3 regions of the Nocardioides jishulii genome follow, and region 3 is predicted to be linked to each of the others. Evidence: predicted binding sites of a transcription regulator. Region 3 holds the regulator's gene; each other region holds the start of a gene.
What was found. The regulator LexA, encoded in region 3, represses DNA repair genes until DNA is damaged. The targets are predictions, from matches to a motif close to TCGAACANNTGTTCGA.

Region 1 (4,055 bases), 740 kb from region 3:
CCTCGACCCGGGCTACCGGGTCTACTTCGAGGGCGAGGAGCGACCGCTCGAGACGCGGGTGGCCCGCGAGGACAACAAGGCCGTCTTCGAGTCGTACGAGCCCGGTGCCGGCGCCCGTCTCGACGGCTACCTCGACCGGGCAGGGGAGACCTACGAGCTGGCGCTGCGCCACTTCCTCTACACCAGCTTCGAGCGCCTGGGTGACGTGGTGAATGCCGACGTCCTGCGCCGCGCGCCCCAGCTCCTGCCCCTGCTGCTGCGCAGCCTCAAGTCGCACGTCGACTCGCGCTTCACCGATCGCCGCCTCCAGCAGGTGCTCGGCTACCCGGCCGTCTTCCTGGGTGGCTCGCCGGACCGGGTGCCTGCGCTCTACCACCTGATGAGCAGCATGGACCTCGACGACGGTGTCCTCTACCCGCAGGGCGGCTTCTCGGCCTTCGTCGACACCCTCGTCGCCCTCGCGACCGCCGCCGGCGTCACCATCCGCACCGGCGCGACCGTCACCTCCCTCGACACCGCGCCGCTGACCGGCCCGAAGCCCTGGTCCCGGCCCTGGTCCCGCCGCAGGGCCCAGGTGTGCGGCGTCGCCTACCGCGCCGCCGACGGCACCGAGCAGCGCATCGCCGCCGACGTCGTCGTGGGCGCCGCCGACCTGCACCACCTCGAGACGCAGCTCCTGCCCGCCGACCTGCAGACCTACCCCGAGGCGTGGTGGCGACGCCGCGACCCCGGGCCCGGCGCGGTGCTGGTCTACCTGGGCGTCACCGGCGAGCTGCCCGAGCTGGCCCACCACACCATGTTCTTCACCGAGGACTGGGAGACGAACTTCGACGGCGTGCTCGGCGACCGCTGGGGCCAGGGTAAGTACGTTCCCGACCCGGCCTCGTCCTACGTCTGCCGTCCCAGCGCGACGGACCCCTCGGTGGCTCCTGACGGCTCGGAGAACCTGTTCGTGCTCGTGCCGGTGCCCGCCGACGTGGAGCTCGGCCGCGGCGGCCTCGACGGCCAGGGCGACGCGGGCGTCGAGAAGGTCGCCGACGCAGCCATTGCGCAGCTCGCCGCCTGGGCCGGCATCCCCGACCTGGCCGAGCGCATCGTCGTCCGCCGCACGGTCGGACCGGGTGACTTCGCCCAGGACCTGAATGCCTGGTCGGGCAGCATGCTCGGCCCCGGCCACCGCCTCTCGCAGAGCGCCTTCTTCCGGGCTGCCAACGTCTCGAAGAAGGTCGACGGCCTGTTCTACGCCGGCGCCAGCACCCTGCCGGGGATCGGCCTCCCGATGTGCCTGATCAGCGCCGAACTGGTGCTGAAGCGATTGCGCGGTGATCGCGTCGGCGGCATGGTGGATGCGCCCCTGTCCACGCCGCTGTCCACGCCGCTGTCCGACACCGCAGGCGCCGCAGGGGCAACCCGATGAGCGCTGTGGTCGACCTCTCGCTCGGGGCGCCGGTGGAACCTCGCGGGCTGAGCCGGCTGCGTACGGTCGTTGCGTCGTCGCGACCCCTCTCGTGGGTCAACACCGCCTTCCCGTTCGGTGCGGCGTACCTGCTCGTCGGCGGTGGGCTGGACGCCGCGTTCTGGGTGGGCGCGATCTTCTTCCTCGTGCCCTACAACCTGCTCATGTACGGCGTGAACGACGTCTTCGACCACGAGTCCGACGTGCGCAACCCGCGCAAGGGAGGCGTGGAGGGCGTCGTGCTCGACCGCGCGGTGCACCGTACGACCCTCTGGGCCGCCGTGCTGACACCGCTGCCCTTCGTGGCCGCACTGCTCGTGATGGGGTCGGTGAGCTCCGCGCTCGTCCTGGCCGTGAGCCTCTTCGCGGTGGTGGCCTACTCGGCGCCGCGGTTGCGTTTCAAGGAGCGTCCGTTCCTCGACTCGGTCACGTCGAGCACTCACTTCGTCAGCCCGGCCGTGTTCGGCCTGGCGCTGGCGGCCGGTCGCGGAGCCGAGGTCGCGTGGGACGGGGCCGTGGTCGCGACCCTCGTCGGGTTCTTCCTGTGGGGGATGGGGTCGCACGCCTTCGGCGCCGTGCAGGACGTGCGCGCCGACCGCGAGGGTGGGATCGCGTCCGTGGGCACGGTGCTGGGGGCCAGGGCAACGGTCTGGTTCGCGCTCTGCTGCTACCTCGCCGCCGGCACCGCGCTCCTGATGATGCCCGGTCCGGGGAAGGTGGCCGCCGCACTCGTGCTGCCGTACGTCGTCAACGTCGCTCCCTACCTGGGGCTCACCGACGAGGAGTGCGAGAGGGCCAACGCGGGATGGCGACGCTTCCTGTGGCTCAACTTCGTGACCGGATTCCTGGTCACGCAGCTGATGCTCTTCACCGTGCTGTTCTGAGGGGCGAGCGTTTCCCGTCCAGCGGTCGTGGGACCTCGCACTCGGATCCCCAGTTCGGGCGATGGCTGTCGAACGCGTGTTCGAATAGAGTGGTCGCAGGTTCTCACTCAGGGCACCGGGTCACCGCCTCAGCGGTGGCATCCGGAGACGGTGGGGCCAGTTGCGAGGGTGACGTGATCGTCCGGCAGGCCCGGGCCTCCAGGAGCAACGACCAGCAGACGCCACAGACGTGGCGTGCCGAGTCGTGGTCGTGAGAGGAGGTGGGGTCGTGCATCCGGTGAACGCCGTTGCGGCGTCGATCAGCTCGTCGCTGAAGTCGGTGGCCGACGTGAACCCGACCTTCATGCGCACCAACGAGAAGGCGGATGCACTCCTCGCCCTGGCGGACGCGGAGTCGCGCGTGGCCGAGCTGCGGCTGCGGGTCATGGCTGCGGCCGGTGACGTCGCCGAAGGTGAAGGGTTCCGCTCGATCGCGACCTGGCTGGCCCACCACGGCCACGTACGCCGCGGCGACGCCGCCGCCGACCTGCGGCTGGCCGAGGCGCTCGACCGCGACCTGCCGGTCCTGGCCGCAGCACTGCGCGAGGCACGGACCAACCTGGCCCAGACCCGGGTGATCGCGCACGCGATGGCGGAACTGCCCGACGACGTCGACCAGGACGTCCTCGCCCGCGCGGAGGCCGAGCTGGTGAGGCTGGCCGAGGACCATGACCCCAAGGACCTGGCCGTGCTGGGGCGCCGCATCCTCGAGCTGGTCGACCCCGACCGCTTCGAGGAGGCCGAACGCCGCCGCCTCGAGCAGGCCGAGCGGTACGCCGCCCAACGTCAACGCCTGCGCCTGCGCGCGGCCGGCGACGGACTCACCCGGATCTCCGGAGTGATTCCGGATGCGGTCGCAGCCCGCCTCGCGACCTACCTGCACGCCTTCACCAACCCACGGTTGGCCGACGGGGCCGTACGCGCGTCCACGGGCGACGGCGACGCCACGGGCGGCGCGGGCGGCGCGGGCGGCGCGGGCGCGCGACGCTTTCGCGCCGCCGTCAACCACCCACGGCGGCTCGCCGAAGCCTTCGGCCAGCTCCTCGAGGCCCTCGACCCGAAGCGACTGCCCATCCACGGCGGCGACGCCACCAACGTGACCGTCACGATCACCCTGGACGCGCTGCGCGACGGCATCGGCACCGCGACCCTGGACAACGGAGTCCCCGGCGACGGGTTCGACACCCTCACCGCCACCCAGGCCCGACGCCTCGCCTGCAACGCCAAGATCATCCCCGCCGTCCTGGGCACCGACTCCGAAGTGCTCGACCTGGGCCGCGCCTCACGACTCTTCACCAAAGCTCAACGCCGCGCACTCCTGCTGCGCGACACCACCTGCCGGGCCGAGGGATGCGACATCCCCGGCACCTGGTCCGAAGCCCACCACCTCGTCCCCTGGTCGGAGGGCGGCGCCACCGATCTCGACAACGCTGCGCTTCTTTGCTCCCACCATCACCACCGAGCCCACGACCCCGGCTACGACACCAGCCGGATGGCCAACGGCGACCTACGGTTCCATCGACGGCGGTGAGGAATGCGAGTCAGGGTTGGAGCCCGTCAGGGGTTCGTCAGCACCTCGGCGCCGTCAGCGGTCACCAGCAGGGTGTGCTCGAACTGGGCGCTGCGCTTGAGGTCGCGGGTCACGACCGTCCAGTTGTCCGGCCACATCGTCCACT
Region 2 (4,055 bases), 1.6 Mb from region 3:
TCTCCGTCATCGAGACGCAGACGCACCGGTCACCGCCGAACCGCTGGAGGATCGCCTCGTAGACCTCCCCCCGACGGGCGGACTCGACGTCGACGTCGATGTCGGGCAGCGACGAGCGCAGGGGCGAGAGGAAGCGCTCCATGAGCAGGTCGTGGCGCAGCGGGTCGACCCCGGAGATCCCGAGCAGGTAGTTGACCAGGCTGCCGGCCCCCGAGCCGCGGGCGGCGCACCGCACCCCCATGTCGCGGATCAGGTCGGTCACCTCGTTCACGGCGAGGAAGTAGGAGGCGTAGCCCAGCGACTCGATGACGTCGAGCTCGTCGTGCAGCCGCTTCCAGATCCGTTGCCGGGGCGCGGACCCGTAGCGCCAGGCGAGCGCCGACTCGCAGCGCGCCCGCAGCTGGACGTCGGCCGGCGTCGCCCCGATCCCGTCGGTGGCCACGCCGGAGCGCCGGACGACCTCGAACTCGGGGAAGTGGACCTGGCCGATCCCGAGGTCCTCGCGGGGGTCCAGGGCGCATTCCTCCCCCAGCGCCCGGGTCCGGGCCAGCAGGCGTGCGGCACCGTCCTGGCCCCAGCCGGCGGCCCGGGAGATCTCGTCGGCGACCTCAGCCATCTGGGCTCCGGACTTGAGGTGCCCCTCGGCGTTGCCGCGGTCGAGGTGGCGCTGGTCGAGCGCCACCAGGCGGCGTGCCGCGTCGAGCACGTCGACCGTGGGCGCGTCGCTGCGCCGGGCGTGGCGCACGGCGTTGCTCAGCACCGTCTCCACCCCCGACTCCCCCGCCACACCCGCCATCCGGGCGGCGTGGGGCGTGCTTCCGGGCCCCCAGCCCTGGTCGGTGGCTCCGAGCAGGTGGGAGACCAGCTCGACGCGCAGGTTCTCCCGACCCACCGCCCGGGACCATCGCGAGAGGTGTTCCCGGGCCAGGTCGTCACGTCGGGCGGCCACCGCCGCACCGACCTCCGAGGTCGGCCCCAGGAGCACCACCAGGTGTCCACCGGCCACGTGCGGCAGCAACGTCTCGACGTCGGCCACGGGTACGCCCCGCTCGCCGCCGAGGTGCACGTCGGAGACGAGTCGGCACAGGGCGGCCCAGCCGAGGCGGTCGCGGGCCAGCACCGTCACGCGGGGCCAACGGTCCTCGCGATAGGCGCCACCCCGCACCGGCGTACGCCCGCGTGCGGGGCGGACCGACGCTGGGCGGACCGGCATGGAGGACCGGACGGCGACGTCCACCCCCAGCACCGGCCGGATGCCCGCCCGCGAGGCCGCCTTGGCGAACTTCACCGCCCCGTAGGTGCCGTCCCGGTCGGTGAGCGCCAGCAGGTCCATCCCCCACTCGGCGGCCCGTTCGACCAGGGCCGAGGGGTGCGAGGCGCCGTACTGCAGGGAGTGCCCCGACGCGACGTGGAGGTGGACGAAGGGGTCACGCGGCACCGGTCCGCTCCGACCATCCGGGCTCGGCCACCGCGAGGCGGATCGTCTCGGGCGCGTGAGGCATCAGGCCGAGCGCCGACTCCACCACCGCCAGGAAGCGGTCGGCATCCCGCACCAGGTCGTCGGCCTCGCGCTCGGTCACCGCGCGCAACGACCCAGCCTCGGCGGCGGCGCGCTTGCTCGCACCGCCGGCGAAGAAGGTGGCCCACTCGGCGAACTCCGGAGCCACCTCGGCCAGCAGCACCCAGGCGTTCTTCTGGCGGCGACGGCTCGGCGCGGGGTGCGCCCGGGCCGCCAGGAGCGCAGCGGCGGCCCGCAGCGCGGCGACGTGGGCGCACGCGTACCGCGTCGGCACGTCGGGGGCCATGACCGCCTCGCGCAACGAGGTGGTCGCGCGGGTGAGGTAGGAGTGGGTGGCAGCCGGCAGCAGGTGCAGGTCGCCGGGGCGCACCGCGTGGGCGGGCGGGGCAGCAGGTCGTGAAGCGTTCATCATGTCGTCCTCCGGATCTCGGGTCAGTCCAGGCAACCCACGAGCTGCCAGCGCCCGTCGATCGCGTCGTAGGAGAGGTCGAAGACCCCACTGGTCGGCCCCTCCTGGGGCTCACGTGCTGCTGGGCGGGCGGCCTCCACGCGCCAGAGCTCGCGCTCGGCGAGCAGGTCGCCCTCGAACTCGTCCCAGTCGCGCTGGCGCGGGAGGTGGTCGGCCTCCCCGACCTCCTCCCCGATCACCGACCGGGCCCGGGAGGACTGCCACCAGGCGCCTGTCTCCACCCAGCGGGCCACCACGCTGCGCACCTTCCACAACCGTCCGTGCCACAGGAACTGCTCGGGCCCCTGGAGCGACTGTCCGCTCCCCTGCCCGGCCACCAGTCCCCGACGGACCTCCACCGGGTCGTCGTAACGCCTCATGACGTCCTCCTCGCAGTCCACGACCCTGGGCAGCCCCGGTGGCGATGGGGTCGAGGTCACCACCACCGAGGCCGATTCGAACATCTGTTCGAACACTGAGAACGGTACACCCGGCCACCGACACCTGGTCAACACCAGAAATCAGCCCCAGAAATCAGCCCCAGAAATCAGCCCGAGGAGCAGAGCGGTCCGGGGCGCGACGACAGAGGCCGACCACCCCGAGCGGGGTGGTCGGCCTCTGGGCGTCGAAGGAGCTCTCAGACCTCGCGGAAGTAGCGCGTGGTGCTGGGGTGCAGCAGGAAGACGAGGAGCAGGACGCAGAGCAGGATCATCACGCCGGAGAGCACGGAGAAGAGCGTTGGGATGCCGCTCGCGATGCAGAGCACGGCGAGGAAGATGCCGAAGAGGGCGATGACACCCAGGCAGACCCTGGCCCAGGTGAAGCCCTCACGGAAGAAGACGGCCATGACCCCGAGCAGCATCAGCAGGACCACGAACGAGGTCACCACGACCGGCACGAACCCGGGCACGGACAGGCTGGCCTCGACAGCCTCGATGCCACCCTCCTGCATGATCTCGCGCGCGCCGGCGTTGCCCTCGGCCCATGCCATGACCAGGTCACTGCGGAAGACCCACGTCAACAACGTGATCACGCCCGCCACCACCGACAGGGCCATCACCACGTGCAGTGCGTGGTCGACCGAGGACGGCCGTTCGGTCATGGGGTTCCTCCAACGTCGAAGACGGATCTGGACACACCTCGTCGTGGCGTCCGCACGCCGGCCGCGACGCTGGCTAGGGTCCCGGCATGACGAGTGAGCACGCATCGATCGCGGCCTTCCGCGACGAACATGCCCGCCGCAACGGTACCGGCGACGTGGTGGTGCTGCCCGCATCGGTGCACACCGCGGCGCTCGCGGCCGAGGCTCTGGGCTGCGAGGTCGGGGCCATCGCCAACAGCCTGCTCTTCTCCGCGAACGGCTCCCCCGTGCTGCTCCTCACCTCGGGGGCCCACCGGGTCGACGTCACCAAGGTGGCCCGCGACCTGGGCGTGGCGCGGATCGAGCGCGCCACCCCCGACTTCGTACGCACCCACACCGGGCAGGTGATCGGCGGCGTCTCCCCCTTCGCCCATCCCGCGCCGGTGCCGACCTGGATCGACCCCTGGCTCCAGCGCCACGACGTGCTCTGGGCAGCAGCCGGCCACCCGTCGGCGGTCTACTCGACGACGTACGACGAGCTGCTCGCCATGACCGGCGCCACGCCCCTCGACATGGAGTGAGCCACGCATCGGACGCCACCCCGGCTGGGGCACAGTGGGGCCATGGAGATCTGGCTCAACCCCGCCTGCAGCAAGTGCCGCACCGCCCTCGCCACCCTCGACGAGGCGGGCGTGACCTACACGGTGCGCCGCTACCTCGACGACCGTCCGAGCGCCGAGGAGCTGGGTGAGGTCGTGGCGCGACTCGGTCTCGAGCCGTGGGACCTGGCCCGCCCCCGTGAGACCCGTGAGGCGGGGATCGACCTGCCGAAGGACGCGGAGCACCGCCAGGAGTGGCTGACGGCACTGGCCGCCTCTCCGCGCACCATCCAGCGGCCGATCCTCACCGCCGACGACGGGACCACCGTGGTGGGCCGCGACCCCGAGTCACTGGCCAGGGTCATCGCCGCCGAGTAGGCCGCCGCTACCCTCAGGGCCATGCAGGTG
Region 3 (4,055 bases):
CTCGGCAGGCCGGATCGAGACGCCGGGGGAGCAGCTCTCCGACGCGCTGGTGCTCGTGCGCGACGCCGCACGGTCGCTGGTCTCCGCCTTCGGCAAGGACGAGGCGGACGGTGACGCCGGGCGTACGCAGGCCAAGGGGTTGGCGCAGGAGGTCTTCGCGACCGCCGAGCGGATGGCCGCCTTCAAGGAGTCGGACGTGCTCTGGCTCAACGAGGCGCGTGAGCGGATCCCGGCCCGACTGGCCGTCGCTCCGCTCCAGGTCTGGGCGCAGATGCGCGAGCGGCTGCTCACCGAGAAGACCGTCATCTTCGCCTCCGCGACCCTGATGCTGGGGGGCGACTTCAACGCGGTCGCCGGCAGCCTCGGGCTCAAGCCGTCGGAGCGCGTGGACACCGGCGCCGGCGAGTCGGCGGCCGACGACGCGCTCCCGTGGCGGGCCCTCGACGTGGGCTCGCCCTTCGACTACGCGCGCCAGGGGATCCTCTACGTGGCCCGCCACCTCCCTGACCCCGGGCGCGACGGCCTGGGCAAGGCCCAGGTCGACGAGATCGTCGACCTGATCGACGCAGCGCAGGGGCGTACGTTGGGCCTCTTCTCGTCCCGTCGCGCCGCGGAGGCAGCCGCCGAGGCGGTCCGGGAGCGCCTGCCCCACCTGACCACGCTGGCCCAGGGCGACGCTCAGCTGCCCGAGCTGTCACGCCAGTTCGTCGAGGACCCGCACACGAACCTCTTCGGGACCCTGACGTTGTGGCAGGGGCTCGACGTGCCCGGCGACACCTGCCAGCTGGTCCTGATCGACCGGATCCCGTTCCCGCGTCCCGACGACCCGCTGATGTCGGCGCGCTCGCGAGCGGCGGACAAGGCGGGTGGCAACGGCTTCATGCAGGTCTCCGCGACCCACGCAGCGCTGCTGCTGGCCCAGGGGGTGGGTCGCCTGATCCGCACCACGGAGGACAAGGGCGTGGTGGCGATCCTCGACCCACGCCTCGCGACGAAGCGCTACGGCAGCTTCCTCAAGGCCAGCCTGCCGCCGATGTGGTCGACGACGGATCCCGCCGTGGTCCGTCAGGCCCTCGGCCGCATCGCGACCGCGGACTGACGGCCTACGGGGTCAGAGGCTGCGCAGGACCGCGGTGACCTTGCCCAGGATGGTGGCGTGCGTGCCGTCGATGGGCTCGTACGCCGCGTTGTGCGGGAGCAGCCACACGTGGCCGTCCTTGCGCTGGAAGGTCTTCACCGTGGCCTCGCCGTCGATCATCGCGGCGACGATGTCGCCGTTGACCGCGTCGGGCTGCTGACGGATGACGACGTAGTCGCCGTTGCAGATGGCGGCGTCGACCATCGAGTCGCCGGAGACCTCGAGCAGGAAGAGCGTGCCCTCGCCCACCAGCTGCTTGGGCAGCGGGAAGACGTCCTCGACGCGCTCCTCAGCCAGGATCGGACCACCGGCCGCGATGCGACCGACCACGGGCACGTACGTCGCCGCAGGGGCGGCGTCGCCGACGCCGGTGGGGTCGAACTCCGACTCGTCGGCGCTGGAGACGGCGCGGGAGGCCGCCATCGACTCCGGCAGGAAGACCTGGAGGGCGCGCGGCCGGTTGGGGTCACGCTTGAGGAAACCCTTCTCCTCCAGCGTCTTGAGCTGGTGGGCCACGCTGCTGGAGCTGGTGAGGCCGACGGCCGTGCCGATCTCGCGCATGCTCGGCGGGTAGCCCCGGGTCTCCAGTGCCTCCTGGATCGTCGTCAGGACCAGCTGCTGCCGGGTGGTGAGGCCCGTCGCGTCAGGAGGGCCGTCGGGCAGGGACACGACCTTGCCGGTGTCGCCGCTGGACTTGGGCATCTGGATCCTCCTGGGTGTTGCGGACTGGCGTGGGCCTCACGCTAGTCGGATCCAGACACCAGTTCAAACATGTGTTCGAACGGCGTGTCACGCCCCCGTCGACGCTGCCGGGCCGTGGAGGTCAGCGGGTGGGGTCCCAGACCCAGGTCACGCAGGTGAACTGCGTCCGGAAGCCGAGCTCGACGTAGGTCGGGTAGGCGCGGGAGTTCGTGATCATGGTGGCTGTCTGGATCCCGATCGAGGCGGCTCGGTTCATCATGGTGGCGCCCAGGGCGCGGCCGATGCCGCGACCGCGGGCCGCAGGCGTGGTGCTGATGTTGGCGAGCATGACGCTGGCGCCTCGCGTGTGCATGGTGCTCGCGCCAAGGACCTCGCCCGTCCGCAGGCTGCGGGCCACGAAGAAGAGGTTGTCGGAGGGGTCGAGGGTGTCGAGGACGCCCAGGGTGACGTCCTGCTGGGCTGCGGGATGCCCCAGCGCCTGGAGGACGGCGCGGCTGGCCGGCTCGATCCCGTCGGGCCAGGCGACGTCGATGAAGACGTCGTCAGGCGTCTCCGGGTCGATGGGGGCGCCGAGCTTGGTGTGCATCGCCGGGTACTCGCGGGCGAGCAGGCCGGCCTGGGCGAGCCTCGCCTCCAGTGCGGGGGTGGTCGTCGACGGCGTGGTGACCCACTGGAAGGGCAGTCCCCGCCGGAAGAAGGGGGCGAGCAGCCCGGGCGCCCGCGTCGCCACGGAGTCGGGGGCGATCCGCGCGTTGGCCACCACGTTGAGCAGCGTGAGTGGTTCCGACGACCAGTAGACGGTCGCGTCGGGCTCGTCGGCCGTCGACAGGGAGGGGGATCGGGAGATCGCGCTCTGCAGCGCCGCGAAGTCGGCCTCGATCGTGTCTGAGGCCGTGGTGAGGAGGTCTCGCATGCGCCAGACGCTAGGGGTGCGTGGCGACCGGTGCATGCCCGAAAAGGGTGACATGGGAGATGGCCCCTCCTGCGCATGCCGAATCAGGTAGATGCCGGGACCCCTCTGGATCGCATCGAACTTTTGTTCGAACGACGCTTGCTTCGTTCGAACATGTGCTCTAACGTCGAACATGTGCTCGATCGAACGTCTGATCGAATCCGCCGGTGGTGCAGGGGTTCAGTTCTCCAAAACTGTCGGCGGCTCCGCATAGACATTCACTCGAGACGCACGCACCACGCACGACCACCACTTCCCCAGGAGGTCTCCATGACCAGCATCGCCACCCACGCCACCATCCCGGCCTCGCCGCTCGGTCAGGTCCGGTTGACCCGTCGGGGCCGTGTCGTCGTCGTGCTGGCCGCCCTGGTCCTTGCGCTGGTCGTCGGCATCGCTCTCAGCGGTGTCTCCTCGGCGAGCGAGGAGGCCGGCGCCGCTCGCGCCACTGAGGTGGTCGTGGTCAACGAGGGCGACACCCTGTGGGGCATCGCCGCCGAAGTCGCCGAGGACGGCGAGGTCCGCTCGATGATCACCGAGATCCGCGAGCTCAACGACCTCGACTCGTCCGTGGTCACCCTGGGCCAGAAGATCCACGTCCCCGTCGCCGGCTGACGTACGCCGTCCTGCTCAGCGAGCTGCGCGTCGGCCGCCGGTCGGTCGTGGCGGTGCCGGTTCGTCGCCCTCGGAGGGGCGCGTGAGGCCGAGTGCAGCGCCCAGGCGGGCAACCAGCATCAACCCGACGAAGAGGCAGGTCGCCGCTCCGGCGCCGGCGAGGGCTAGCAGGGCCCAGGCGCCGGTGTTGCCGCTGCGGGCGCTCGATCCGAACTCGATGGCGGCGTAGACGAGGTAGCCCCACGCGATGACGCACAGGGTGATGCCGCCGGCGTACCCGAGAGCGGCCTTGTCGGGGGTCCGCGACGCAGGCGCCGAACGCCTCGATCCTGCTCGCTTCCCCTGGGCCACGAGCCCCATTCTGACAGGTGACTGGCTGCTGCGCGGCGGGTTCCGGGGCCGTGACCTGCGCAAACGAGCTTGCTCTGCGAGGGCGCCACAACTCGTCGTCCCACTTCCTCGGTTCCGCTTGCCATCTATTGGGGAGGGCGCGTACGGTTACCACAACATCTAGTAGTTACACGGTTGTGGTTTTCCACATCTAGTCCACAGAAGTGGATGATGGATGCACAGCCTGATGCGGTTGTTCCACAGTTGGAGCGGCTTCATCCACAGGGGACGTCACCACGGAGAGGGAACGCCATGCACTGC

Region 1: FCL41_RS10365 (HNH endonuclease signature motif containing protein) is a predicted target of LexA. The motif match lies at 2,409-2,424, and genes of this name have one in related genera.
Region 2: FCL41_RS06205 (DUF6504 family protein) is a predicted target of LexA. The motif match lies at 2,424-2,439, and genes of this name have one in related genera.

Annotation. Positions count from the first base shown of each region.
Region 1 is NZ_CP040748.1:2,201,128-2,205,182, reverse strand. Features, by position in the region: gene crtI (phytoene desaturase family protein) at 1-1,417, shown strand, start outside; gene FCL41_RS10370 (prenyltransferase) at 1,414-2,340, shown strand; gene FCL41_RS10365 (HNH endonuclease signature motif containing protein) at 2,609-3,910, shown strand; gene map (type I methionyl aminopeptidase) at 3,937-4,055, opposite strand, start outside.
Region 2 is NZ_CP040748.1:1,312,934-1,316,988, reverse strand. Features, by position in the region: gene FCL41_RS06215 (DNA polymerase III subunit alpha) at 1-1,438, opposite strand, end outside; gene FCL41_RS06210 (SAV_6107 family HEPN domain-containing protein) at 1,428-1,928, opposite strand; gene FCL41_RS06205 (DUF6504 family protein) at 1,952-2,347, opposite strand; gene FCL41_RS06200 (hypothetical protein) at 2,605-3,069, opposite strand; gene FCL41_RS06195 (YbaK/EbsC family protein) at 3,156-3,629, shown strand; gene FCL41_RS06190 (ArsC/Spx/MgsR family protein) at 3,672-4,025, shown strand; gene FCL41_RS06185 (phytoene desaturase family protein) at 4,047-4,055, shown strand, end outside.
Region 3 is NZ_CP040748.1:2,937,264-2,941,318, reverse strand. Features, by position in the region: gene FCL41_RS13955 (ATP-dependent DNA helicase) at 1-1,099, shown strand, start outside; gene lexA (transcriptional repressor LexA) at 1,112-1,840, opposite strand; gene FCL41_RS13945 (GNAT family N-acetyltransferase) at 1,962-2,753, opposite strand; gene FCL41_RS17155 (LysM peptidoglycan-binding domain-containing protein) at 3,063-3,404, shown strand; gene FCL41_RS13935 (hypothetical protein) at 3,420-3,755, opposite strand; gene nrdR (transcriptional regulator NrdR) at 4,047-4,055, shown strand, end outside.